Regions from separate parts of the Amycolatopsis sp. NPDC051371 genome, predicted to be linked through region 1. Evidence: riboswitches for the same ligand, from Rfam matches in the RefSeq annotation. Region 1 holds a riboswitch; each other region holds the start of a gene.
What was found. A riboswitch is a leader RNA that binds a small molecule or an ion and turns the genes downstream of it on or off. The one in region 1 is predicted to bind S-adenosylmethionine.
Positions count from the first base shown of each region.

Region 2: another riboswitch for S-adenosylmethionine. It lies ahead of thrC (threonine synthase); the one in region 1 lies ahead of AB0M59_RS39405 (ATP-binding cassette domain-containing protein).
Region 3: another riboswitch for S-adenosylmethionine. It lies ahead of AB0M59_RS24625 (aminotransferase class V-fold PLP-dependent enzyme); the one in region 1 lies ahead of AB0M59_RS39405 (ATP-binding cassette domain-containing protein).

Region 1 covers NZ_JBFBAG010000042.1:78,609-82,660, reverse strand. Annotated here, with positions in the region: gene AB0M59_RS39415 (transglycosylase family protein) at 175-1,602, shown strand; gene rsmA (16S rRNA (adenine(1518)-N(6)/adenine(1519)-N(6))-dimethyltransferase RsmA) at 1,684-2,520, shown strand; SAM riboswitch class I at 2,659-2,765, shown strand; gene AB0M59_RS39405 (ATP-binding cassette domain-containing protein) at 2,959-3,972, shown strand; gene AB0M59_RS39400 (4-(cytidine 5'-diphospho)-2-C-methyl-D-erythritol kinase) at 4,044-4,052, shown strand, end outside.
Region 2 covers NZ_JBFBAG010000006.1:92,092-96,143, reverse strand. Annotated here, with positions in the region: gene holA (DNA polymerase III subunit delta) at 20-1,000, opposite strand; SAM riboswitch class I at 1,137-1,270, shown strand; gene thrC (threonine synthase) at 1,284-2,549, shown strand; gene AB0M59_RS10145 (ComEC/Rec2 family competence protein) at 2,628-4,052, opposite strand, start outside.
Region 3 covers NZ_JBFBAG010000020.1:129,204-133,255, forward strand. Annotated here, with positions in the region: gene AB0M59_RS24610 (RluA family pseudouridine synthase) at 1-145, opposite strand, end outside; gene lspA (signal peptidase II) at 142-714, opposite strand; gene AB0M59_RS24620 (hypothetical protein) at 792-1,436, opposite strand; gene AB0M59_RS24625 (aminotransferase class V-fold PLP-dependent enzyme) at 1,506-2,864, opposite strand; SAM riboswitch class IV at 2,902-3,015, opposite strand; gene AB0M59_RS24630 (M23 family metallopeptidase) at 3,105-3,761, opposite strand.

The DNA.
Region 1 (4,052 bases):
TGCCGGTCGGTACTGCAGACTGCAGTTGCCGACTGTTACGCCCACAGTCACGTCAGTGCACGTCGGGGAAGCGGAACCGGGTAGGTACGACCGGGACCGTGACGATGGCGCCGGCTGCGGGCCCAGACGTAAAGATGCCGCCCCGAACGGCGTCTTGGGAAAGGGAACGACCCGGTGACAGGTAGCAGACAGGCTGGAGCGCGCTCCGCGGCCGTCCTCGATCGTCGTTACGAGGACACCGCCTACGGCCAGCTCGACTTCTCCGACGACCCGAACATCACGCAGCAGGACATCCTCGCCGCGCTCGGCCCCGACGCCGACGCGATGATGGCCGAGATCGACGTCGACGTCGACGAACTGATCCGGCTCATCAACGCCGAGACGACGTACCTGCCGCCGATCGTCATCCCGGACGAGATCGAGGCGGACCGCACCGCGTCCCCGCAGGCCAAGAGGGCCGCGCTGGACGAGAGCATGCGCCAGACCTCGAAGGTCTGGAAGCGCCGCTTCCTCAAGGGTGCCGTCCTCAGCGTCATGATCAGCGTCGCCGGCGGCGGCGCGGCCGCGCTGGCGATGAACAAGAGCATCACGGTCGACGTCGACGGCCAGCAGACCACCGTGCACTCGTTCGGCGACACCGTCGGCGAGGTGCTGGAGGACGCGGGCCTGTCCGTCGGCGCGCACGACTCGCTCTCCCCGTCCCCGCAGGCGGAGGTCGGCGACGGCGGTGTCATCAAGCTCGAGCGCGGCCGTCAGCTGAAGATGATCGTCGACGGCTCGGAGCACACCTCCTGGGTCCGCGCGACGCACCTCGGCGACGCGCTGGGCCAGCTCGGCATGGCGGGCGTGGACAAGCCCGGCACGTGGATGTCGATGCCGAAGGACGGCGAGCTGCCCCTCCAAGGCGCCACCGTCGAGATCAAGACCCTCAAGAACATCACGCTCTACGACGGCGCCAACGAGCCGAAGAAGATCACCACGACCGCGGTCACGACGAAGGAGTTCCTGGGCGAGTACAAGCTCACCCTGGGGCCGGAGGACCAGGCCGAGGGCGGCCTGGACGTCAAGCTGACCGACGGCGCCGAGGTGCACATCAGCCGCACCGGCGTCTCGACGGTCGTCCAGAAGGAGAGCATCGACCCGCCCGAGCAGCGCGTCGACGACCCGGACCTCGCCAAGGGCAAGACCTCGGTCGAGGACCCGGGCACTCCCGGCGAGAAGATGGTGACCTACAAGGTCACGCAGAAGAACGGCAAAGAGGTCTCCCGCGAGAGCATCTCCGAGCAGGTCATCACCCAGCCGAAGCCGAAGATCGTCCACGTCGGCACCAAGCAGGCCCCGACGCCGGCCATCGGCGACGGCTCCGCCTGGGACCGCATCGCGCAGTGCGAGTCGGGCGGCAACTGGGCCATCAACACCGGCAACGGCTACTACGGCGGCCTCCAGTTCGACAAGCGCACGTGGGACGCCTACGGCGGCGACGAGTACGCGGCGCTCCCGAACCAGGCTTCGCGCGAGCAGCAGATCGCGATCGCGGAGAAGGTCAAGGCCGGCCGTGGCGGCAGCTACAGCGCCTGGCCGGTCTGCGGCAAGAAGGCCTGACCCGCTTTTCGAACGGCCCTCACCTCGCCGAGGTGGGGGCCGTTTCGCGTGTGCGTGCTGCCCCATCGGTAAGCTCCACCGGTGGTTGAACTGTTGGGACCTGCCGAGATCCGCGGGCTGGCGGCCGAGCTGGACGTGCGGCCGACCAAGAAGCTCGGGCAGAACTTCGTGCACGATCCCAACACCGTCCGGCGGATCGTCGAGCTGGCGAACGTCGGTCCGGACGACGTCGTCCTCGAGGTCGGGCCCGGGCTCGGGTCGCTCACCCTCGGCCTGCTCGCCACCGGCGCGCGGGTCGTCGCCGTCGAGATCGATCCCAAGCTCGCCGAGCGGCTGCCCAAGACCGTCGCCGAACGGGCCCCCGAAGCCGCGGAACGGCTGACCGTCGTCGGGGCCGACGCGCTGCGCGTCACCCGCGGCGAACTGGGCGAGCCGACCGCGCTCGTCGCCAACCTGCCCTACAACATCGCCGTCCCGGTCGTGCTGCACCTGCTCGCCGAGGTTCCGTCTCTCAAGGCCGGCCTCGTCATGGTCCAGACGGAGGTCGCCGACCGGATGGCGGCCGGTCCCGGCAGCCGGATCTACGGCGTGCCCAGCGTCAAGCTCGCCTGGTACGGCCCGGCGCGCAAGGTCGCCGCCGTGCCGCGCTCGGTGTTCTGGCCGGTGCCGAACGTCGACTCCGCGCTCGTCGCCTTCGAACGCGGTGACGTTCCGGCGTCGGACGACCGCGATCGGCTCTTCGGCCTCGTCGACGCGGCTTTCTCACAGCGCAGGAAGACGCTCCGCGCCGCGCTCGCCGGCTGGGCGGGGTCGGCCGAGCGGGCCGGAGAGCTGCTCACGGCCGCCGGGATCGACCCGAAGACCCGGGGCGAGCAGCTCGGCGTGCACGACTTCGCGAGGCTGGCTGCCGCGCGTTAGCACGTCCACTGTGGAAGTCAACGCGGTCCGGCGAAAATACGCCTCTTGACGTGCCATCTCGCGATTCGGACACCTCCACTCGTGTGATCTGGGCCAACAGGCTTGCTTTCGCTCCTCGGGATCGGCTTTACTCGGAAGTGTCCATCCCGAGCGACTGAGAGACCTGGCTCGCCGAAGTCGCAGCAACCACCCTCCACAGGGCAGGTGCTACCGCCAGGACCGATGGAGGCCGTTTCCGATGAAGAGGGTCGCTCGCCCCCTGCTCCTGACCAAGCGTCGCGTAGTCGACGAAGGCCGCCGCTCCGTGACCGCATGTCGGCGCTCCAACTGAGCTTGTCCGAGCCGGTCCACCTCTTCTTCACGCACCGTCCATAAAGGACGGACTTCGCTTGCGGCCGGGTGCCGCGTCCTCCGCGCACCCCGTTTTCTGGAGCCTTCGTGATCACCGTCGAAAATCTGTCCAAAACCTTTGCCACCAACGGAAACTCGGTCGTCGCCCTGCGGGACGTGAGCGTCGAGGTCCAGGCCGGCTCGCTGTTCGGCGTGGTCGGCCCGGCCGGGTCCGGCAAGTCCGTCCTCGCCCGCTGCATCGCGCTGCAGGAGCGGCCCGACCGCGGCGTCGTCCGCCTCGACGGCCTCAACACCGGCACCCTCGACGGCCGTCGCCTGCGGGAGATCCGCCGCCAGCTCGGCGTCGTCTCGACGAAGCCGGAGCTGATCGCCGAGCGCACGATCGCCGGCAACATCGCCTCCCCGCTCGAGCAGCTCGGCATCGACGGCCCGCAGCGCCGCAGCCGGGTCGGCTCGCTGCTCGACCTCGTCGGCCTGACCCAGCGCGCGACTCAGCGTCCCGGCGAGCTGACCGAGGGTCAGCTCCGCCGCGTCGCGGTCGCGAAGGCGCTGGCCGCCGCCCCGGCGGTGCTGCTCGCCGACGACCCGACCGCCGGCATCGACCCGGAGGAGGCCGGCGCGGTGCTCACCGTGCTCGACCGCGCCCGCGCCGAGCTGGGCACCACCATCGTGGTCACGACCCCGGACGCCGGCGTGGTCCGCCGGGTCTGCGACGACGTCGCGGTGCTCGAAGACGGCACGGTCGTCGAGCGCGGCACCGTCCTCGACCTGGTCTCGAACCCCACGAGCCGCACCGCGCAGGCGCTGCTGCCGGCGATCGAGACGACCCGCGCGCAGGTGGCGCGCTACGACCGCTCGGCAGACGTCGTGCTGGTCGGCTTCGCGTCGGTCGGCGCGCTGCTGCCCGAGGCGGCGGGCCGCTTCGACGTCGAGTTCGCCACGATCGGCGGCGGCCTGACCCGGATCGGCGACACCCCGGTCGGCCGGTTCCGCCTCGGTGTCCGCGGCGAGCGGGCCGACGCGGCGCTGGCGTGGGTCGCCGAGCGCGGCGGTCACGTGACGCACACCGCGCGCGGCCCGCAGGGTGTCGCGGCAGCCTGAGTTCGCTCCCGTAAAACGCCCCGATGCGCACTTCGCATCGGGGCGTTTTCGCGGGCACGTAGGCTGGTCGGGTGCTCGCC
Region 2 (4,052 bases), on a different contig from region 1:
ATGTCCGGGGCAGGCGCGCTCAGCGGTCGCCCTTGGCGGCCGCCACCTGGAGGACCGCGCGCTCCAGTGCGTAACCCGGGTCGGCTGCGACACCCTTGACCTCGGCGTTCAGCCTCGCCACCACGCGCATCGCCGTCGCCAGGCCGTCCTGGTTCCAGCCGCGGGACTGGCCCTGGGCCTTGCGGATCTTCCACGGCGGCATGCCCAGCTCGCCGGCCAGCTGATTCGGGTTGCCCCGGCCCGCGCCCGAGACCCGGGCGATCGTGCGGACCGCGTCGGCCAGTGCGTCCGCGACCAGGACGTGCGGGACGCCCAGCTGCATCGCCCAGCGCAGCGACTCCAGCGCCGCCGAGCGATCGCCGCTCACGGCCTTCTCCGCGACCGCGAACCCGGTCACGTCCGCGCGGCCGCGGTGGTAGCGGCGGACCGCTTCGGCGTCGACGGACCCGCCGGCGTCCGCCACCAGCTGCGTCGCCGCCGAGGAGAGTTCCCGCAGGTCAGAACCCACGGCATCGATCAGCGCGGCGACCCCCGCCGGGTCGATCTTGCCGCCCGCGCGGCGCACCTCGTGCCGCACGAACTGCTCGCGCTCGGCCGGCTTGGTCATCTTCGGGCACTCCGTGACCTCGGCGCCGGCCTTCTTCAGCGCCGCCGGAAGCGTCTTGCCCGCCTTGCTGCGGCCGCCGCCGGTGTGCACGACGACCAGGACGACGCCGTCCGCCGGGTCCTTCAGGTAGGACGCCACCGCGTCGGACAGCTCCTGCGAGATGTCCTGCGCCGACTCCAGGACGATCACGCGGCCTTCGCTGAACAGCGACGGGCTGACGAGTTCGGCCAGCTCGGGGGCTGTGAGATCCGACACCCGGACCCTGGTCAGCTCGGCCGTGGCGTCGATCGCGCGGGCCGCCGCGAGCGTCTCGCGGACGGCGCGCTCGATCAGCAGTTCTTCCTCGCCCAAGACCAGGATCAGCGGGGCCGGGGCGGTGGCTTGCGCGGTCACGGAAGGATCCTCTCACTTGCGGTGTCGTGCGCCCGCTCCGGTGATGTCGAGCGGCCACCATGGCACGGCGTGAGCGCCATGTCGTACGGTGTCCTGGAGGCAGCGCGCCGGTTGGCGCGCGCCGACAACCGAATACCGCTCATCCAGAGGGGCAGAGGGAACGGCCCGACGAAGCCCCGGCAACCGGCGTACAGCCCGTCATCCCGCGATCGCGGGGTAGCTGACGACCACGGTGCCAATTCCGGCCCGCTTCGGCGGGGCAGATGAGGAAAGGAACCTCGCGATGACCGCCACCCTCGGAACGTCCTCCACCACCAAGACCCCGGATCTCGGTCCCGCTGTCGAACTGGTGTCGAAGGAAGAGGGCCACCGGCAGCCGCTCGCCCCCGAGTTCGTCTCCGCCGAGGACTTCTCGCCGCTCGAGGTCGCCTACGACTTCGGCCGCGTCCGCCGCGAAGACATCGAGGCCGGCCCCAAGAACATCTGGCGCTACAAGAAGCTCCTCCCGGTCCCGTCCAACGTCGAAGAGATCCCGAACACCGAGCCCGGCGCGACCCGGCTCATCCGCGCCGACCGCCTGGCCAAGGAGCTCGGCCTCAAGCGCGTGTGGGTCAAGGACGACACCGGCAACCCGACGCACTCCTTCAAGGACCGCGTCGTCGCCGTCGCGCTGGCCGCGGCCCGCGAGTTCGGGTTCGAGGTGCTCGCCTGTCCGTCGACCGGCAACCTGGCCAACGCGACGGCCGCCGCGGCGGCCCGCGCGGGCTGGCGGTCGGTCGTGCTGATCCCGAAGACCCTCGAGCGCGCCAAGATCCTCACCACCGCGGTCTACGACGGCGACCTGATCGCCGTCGACGGCAACTACGACGACGTCAACCGCCTCGCCACCGAGCTCGCCGGTGAGCACCCGAAGTGGGCGTTCGTGAACGTGAACGTCCGGCCGTACTACTCGGAAGGCTCGAAGACGCTGGCCTTCGAGGTCGCCGAGCAGCTCGGGTGGCGCATCCCGCCGCAGATCGTCGTGCCGATCGCCTCCGGTTCGCAGCTGACCAAGGTGGACAAGGGTTTCCGCGAGCTGGGCCAGCTCGGTCTCGTGGACGCCAGCCCGTACAAGGTGTTCGGCGCCCAGGCGACCGGCTGCTCGCCGGTGTCGGCCGCGTTCCGCGCCGGCCAGGACGTCGTCCAGCCGGTGAAGCCGGACACGATCGCCAAGTCGCTGGCAATCGGCAACCCGGCCGACGGCCCGTACGTGCTCGACATCGTCAACCGCACCGGCGGCGCGATCGAGGACGTCACCGACGAAGAGGTCGTCGAAGGCATCCGGCTGCTGGCCCGCACCGAAGGCATCTTCACCGAGACCGCGGGCGGGGTCACCGTCGCGACGGCGAAGAAGCTGGTCGAGACGGGCAAGCTGGACCCGGACGTCGAGACGGTGCTCCTGATCACCGGCGACGGCCTCAAGACCCTCGACGCCGTCGAGAACCACATCGGCCCGAAGGCGACGGTGGCCGCGTCCGCCAAGGCCGTGAACGAAGCGCTCGGTTACTGACGTCCACCGCCGGGGCGGGCCTCCTCGGCCCGCCTCGGCGAGTGCCTCCTTTCTCGTTGTAAGGCAGGCGGTTTCCGTTCAGCGGCGGGGCGGACCACGCGGCTCGCCCCGGCGCGCTACCGCCGGGCCGGCCGGGTCACCGACCACCGCGGTGTCGCCGTCCACGTCGGTCCGCGTCACCAATGCACCCAGTGCCGTCAAGGTGTCCATTGTGGACTTGTTCGGGTGCCCGTAGGTGTTGCCCGCGCCCACGCTGACCAACGCCACCCGCGGCGCCACGGCCGCGAGGAACGGCGGCAGCGAATAGCGCGAGCCGTGGTGCGGGACTTTCAACACCTCCGCCTTCAGGTCGTCGCCGTCGGCCAGCAGGTCGGCCTGGGCCGCCAGCTCGACGTCGCCGGTCAGGAGCACCCGGCCGGCCGGGGTCCGCGCTCGCAGGACCACCGAGCTGTTGTTGATCGTCGTGCCGTCCTGCTGCCCGGCCGAGCGCTCCGGCACGTAACGCGGGCCGAGCACGTCGAGTGACAGCCCGGGCCACGCCAGCCGCTCCCCCGCGTTCAGCTCCACCAGCGGCACGTTCTGCCGCTTCGCCTCCGCGGCGACCTGCCGCCACGCCCACTCCGGCGCCCGCCCCGGGCCGACGGCGATCCCGCCGACCGCCCGGCCGTCGAAGACCGACGCCAGCCCGCCGATGTGGTCGGCGTGCAGGTGGCTCAGCACCAGCAGCGGGATCCGGTCGACCGCCAGCCGGTGCAGGCACTCGTCCACCGGGCCCGGCTCGGGTCCGGTGTCCACGACGACCGCACGTCCCGGCTCGGTGGTCGCCAGCACGACCGCGTCGCCCTGCCCGACGTCGCACTCGACCATCGCCCAGTTCCGCGGTGGCCACGCCGGCGCGAGCACCCGGACCGGCACGAACACCAGGAGCGCGCCGACGACCAGCACCGCCATCGCCAGCCGCACGCGCCGGTGACGGGCGGCCAGCACCAGCACCACCAGCACGGCGGCGGCGAGCAGGCCGCCCGACCAGCCGCCGGGCCAGGCGACGACCGCGCCGGGAGCCCGCGCGCCATGGCGCGCCACGGTGATCAGCCACCGGGCCTCCGGATCGGCCAGGTGCACCAGCACCTTCCCGGCGTCCGGCCACCACGGGCCGAGCACCGTCGCCAGCACGCCGAGCACCGTCGCCGGGGCCACCACAGGAGCGGCGAGGACGTTGGTCAGCACCGAAACCAGGCTCACCGAGCCCGCCATGCCCGCGATGACCGGCGCCGTCACCAGGAAGGCGGCCAACGGGATCGCCAGTCCTTCGGCGAACCCCGGCGGGACGCCGCGACGAGCCAGCGCGGTGGCCCAGCGGGGCGCGATGAGGACCAGCCCGGCCGTGGCGAACACCGACAGCGCGAACCCGAAGTCCGTCGCCATCGCCGGATCCGTCACCACCAGCACGCACACCGCGAACGCCAGCGCCGGCAACGCCGAGCCTCGCTTGCCCAGCGCAAG
Region 3 (4,052 bases), on a different contig from region 1:
CGGCGGGACGGCCGTCGAGCAGCACGTCGCCGGATTCGGCCAGCTCCGCGACGACGGTCCGCGAAAGGCCCAGCAGCTTGGCGAGGCCGGCGTCGACCCGCATCCCGTCGAGCCCGTCGGGCACGGGGAGCATCCTCGAGCTCACGCCTGTTCCTCCGGCTGCTCGGCCTTCTTCTTGTCCTTGGTCGACGTGCCGTCGTAGTCCTTGCCCAGCAGGGACAGCAGCACGATCAGCGCGCCACCGACGCAGATCGCCGAGTCGGCGATGTTGAAGATCGCGAAACCCTTGCCGTTCGGGGCGAACGCCGAGATGAAGTCGACGACGTGGCCCTGCAGCCCGCCGGGCGCGCGGAAGATGCGGTCGGTCAGGTTGCCGGTGGCGCCGGCGAGCACCAGACCGAGGCCGATGGCCCAGCCGATCGAGCGCAGCCGCCGGGACAGCCAGATGATCGCGATGACGACGGCCAGCGCGACCAGCGCGAGCACCCACGTCATGCCGGTGGCCATCGAGAACGCCGCACCCGGGTTGCGGATCACCTGCAGGTAGATGAGCCCGCCGAGGATCCTCAGCGGCTCCTTGCCCTCGAGGTTGGCGGCGACCAGGTTCTTCGTCACCAGGTCGATCGCCCAGAACACGACCGCGACGGCGAACACCCAGCCCACGCGGCGCTTCGGCAGCGGCTTCACCGGCGTCTCGGCAACGGGCTCGGGCACCGCCTCTTCGGGCGCGGCGGTGTCGGGTTCGGAGTGGCTGGGGTCGGTGCTCACCGCTCCATTCTCCACGTCGCTGGTCAGGCCGTGTCGGCGGCGGTGACCGGTCCGCGCAGGAGCACGGCGAACGCGGCCCCGAACAGGACGCCCGCCGCCACGAGTGCCCCGGCCGGCGGCGCCGGGAACACCACCGTGACCAGGACGAAGACGCCGGTGACGGCCAGCACGAACCAGCTGCGTTCGTAAGCGGCGAGCACCAGGAGGCCGAGCGCCGCCAAGAGCGCGCCCCGCACGTCCCCGGGCAGCCGCAGCTCGAGCGCGCCGACCAGGTCCAGCAGCGGGACGGCCACCAGCGCGCCCAGGGTGCCGAGCACGAACCGGACGGGCCGGGGCGGTGTCTCCGCCCGGCGCAGGTTCAGCCAGTACCAGCCCGCCACGGCGAGCACCACGCAGGCGAGGCCGGCGAGCCAGCCGAGCGTCGCCGATGGCACGACGTCGACCGCGGTGGCGGTGGCGGTGCCCGAGAGCTGGTTGTCGGGGAAGCTCGTGCCGCCGACCCCGCCGGTGCCGAGGCCGGCCAGGCTCTGGCTCAGCTGGTACCCGCGCATGTTCACGAACTCGCCGGTGGCGGTGGCATCGGCCGGGATCAGCGCGACCGCCACCATCACGAGCTGCGCGAACCCCAGCGCCGCCAACGGGAACCAGGACCGCCGCGAACTCCCCATCCGGGCAGGATAGCGGCGAACACCCGGCGACGAGGACGGTCCTCGAGACGAGCGGCCGAGGCGAGCCGCTCAGCAGAACGGCGGCAGCTCCCGCGGGTCGCCGACCGGGGCCCAGCGGCCGTCCACCTTCGCGTACTCCCAGCGGGCCCCGCGCGCGACGATCCGGCGCAACGCCAGCACGACGCGGTCGACGTGCTCCTCCGTGCTGCCCAGCCCGAGGCTCACGCGGATCGCCTGCCGCCCGTCGCCGCCGGTGACGCCGATGAGCCGCCGGGCCGCGATGTGCGCGCAGAAAGCGCCGTCCCGGACGCCGATGCCGTATTCGGCGGACAGCACGGCCGCCACCCAGCCCGGGTCGAAGCCGTCGACGACGAAGCTGACCGTGCCGACGCGGTCGACCGGCGCGTCGAACAGCCGCAGCTCGGCGCAGCCCGGGATGCCTTCGAGACCCTTGCGCAGCCGGGTGAGCAGAGCCTGCTCGTGCGCCACGACGGCGTCCCAGTTCTCGCTGAGCGTCTCGCACGCGACGCCGAGCGCGTACACGCCGACGGTGTTGGGCGAGCCGGCTTCGTGGCGCTCGGGCCCGGTGTTCCAGACCACTGCGTCCTCGGTGACGAGCTTGGTCGCGCCGCCGCCGGCGAGGTACGGCCGCGCGGCGCGCAGCCAGTCGGCGCGGCCGATCAGCGCGCCCGCACCGAAAGGCGCGTACAGCTTGTGGCCGGACAGGGCGACGTAGTCGACGTCCAGCTCCTTGATCGAGATCCGGCGGTGCGGGGCGAGCTGGGCGGCGTCGAGCGCGATGCGGGCGCCGTGCTTGCGCGCCACGGCGGCGATCTCCGCCACCGGCAGGAGCTCACCGGTCACATTGGACGCTCCGGTCACGACCACCAAACGCGGTCCCTGCGGGGAATCCGCGAGGGCTTCGTCCACAGCGGACACTGCGGCGAGGCGGGTGCGCGGGGTCGGGATCCGCCGGACGTTCGGGCCCTGCCACGGCAGCAGCGCGGCGTGGTGCTCGGTGTCGAAGACGACTACCGTGGTGTGCCGGGGCAGGCTGCGGGCGAGCAGGTTGAAGGAGTCGGTGGTGTTGCGGGTGAAGACGACGGTGTCGGTGCGGCGGGCGTCGACGAAGCGGCGCAGCACGTCGCGGGTGCGCTCGTAGAGGCGCGTCGAGACCTGCGACGCGAAGCCGGCGCCGCGGTGGACGCTCGCGTACCAAGGCAGGAACTCGTCGACCTTCGCGCGGACGGCGTCGAGACAGGGGGCGCTCGCGGCGTGGTCGAGGTTGGCGTAGCCGACGGTTTCGCCGGTGACGAGCGGAACCCGCAGGGACGCTCCGGCGACGGCCGGAATGCTTTGCGGGACAAGGGTTCCAGGGAAATCAACCGGAGCGGTGGTCGTCCTGGTGCGATCGATGGCGAGAGTCATCGGTGCCTCCTCGGCGGTCCGGGGGACCCCGGCGAGGGGCCCGCGCTTGCCGGTCGCACCCGCGACCGGCCCGGTCTTCACCCGGGGCACCCCACCGCGGTAGGAGGGTTGCCGGCCAGCAAGCCGGGGCTTCGCGCTGGCACTCATGACCTGAGCCAGAAGGTAACCGAGAACGCCGCCGGCGGCCAACCCCCGACTCACATTCTGAGACGCCGCTCACAGGCTCCGCCTTCACGGACCTCAGAGTTTCGCGCGGAAGCGTCCCGGCAGCTGCGTCACGGCGCTGTCGGCGAGGTGCGTCGCCGTGCCGGTGTACTGCTCGGCGCCCGCGGTGAAGCGCCAGCCGCCGATGGTCTTGCCGTCGACGGCTTCGCCGCTGGCCGCCGCCACGGTCGTCGAGACCTCGGCGAACGACTTGCCGTCCCAGTTCGCCGCCGGGGCGTCCGGCAGGGTCCAGAGCGTGAAGTGCACGTGGGCGCCGGTGCTGCTGCCGCCGCACGGCAGCGCGTTGCCGGTCGAGCCGAGCTCGGCCCCGGCCTCGACGTGCTCGCCGTCGGTGACCTCGATGCCTTCCATGTGGTAGTACCCGGTCCGCCAGCCGCCGGCGTGGTCGATGGTCACCCAGTCGCCGCCCGCGCAGTGCTGCAGGTGGACGGTGCCGGCCAGCGGCGCGCGCACGGTGCGGTCGGCCGGGCTGAAGTCGATGGCGTTCTTGACGCCGGTGCTGCCGTCGTCGGAGTGGATGCCGGCCGAGTAGACCTGCTGGCCGGCCTTGAACGGCAGGGCGAGCGCCGGGAACGGAGCCACTTCCGCGATCGCGGCCGGCGCGGCGGCCAGCCCGAGGACGGCGGTCATCGCGGCCGCCAAGACCGCCCCACGAACGTCCAGTCTTGTCACCGTGCGTACTCCTTTGACCTAACGCTCACCCATTCGAACTAACCGGATCGAGCGCACAGTAAGCCAAAGATTGGATCACTGGGAAGATCACGTGATCTTTTCGCGAGGGCCGCTCACCCTCGCGGGAAAAGATCACCAGGTCGACGGGGAAACCGGACAAGCACCGGACAACGGCCAGCTCAGGGCATCGTCCGTGACTGAGGAGGCATCGCGTGTGATTGGAAGGGCATCACGCGTGACTGGAGAGGCGTCACGCGTGATTCCGGGGTCGACCCGAGTCGTCCGATCGGT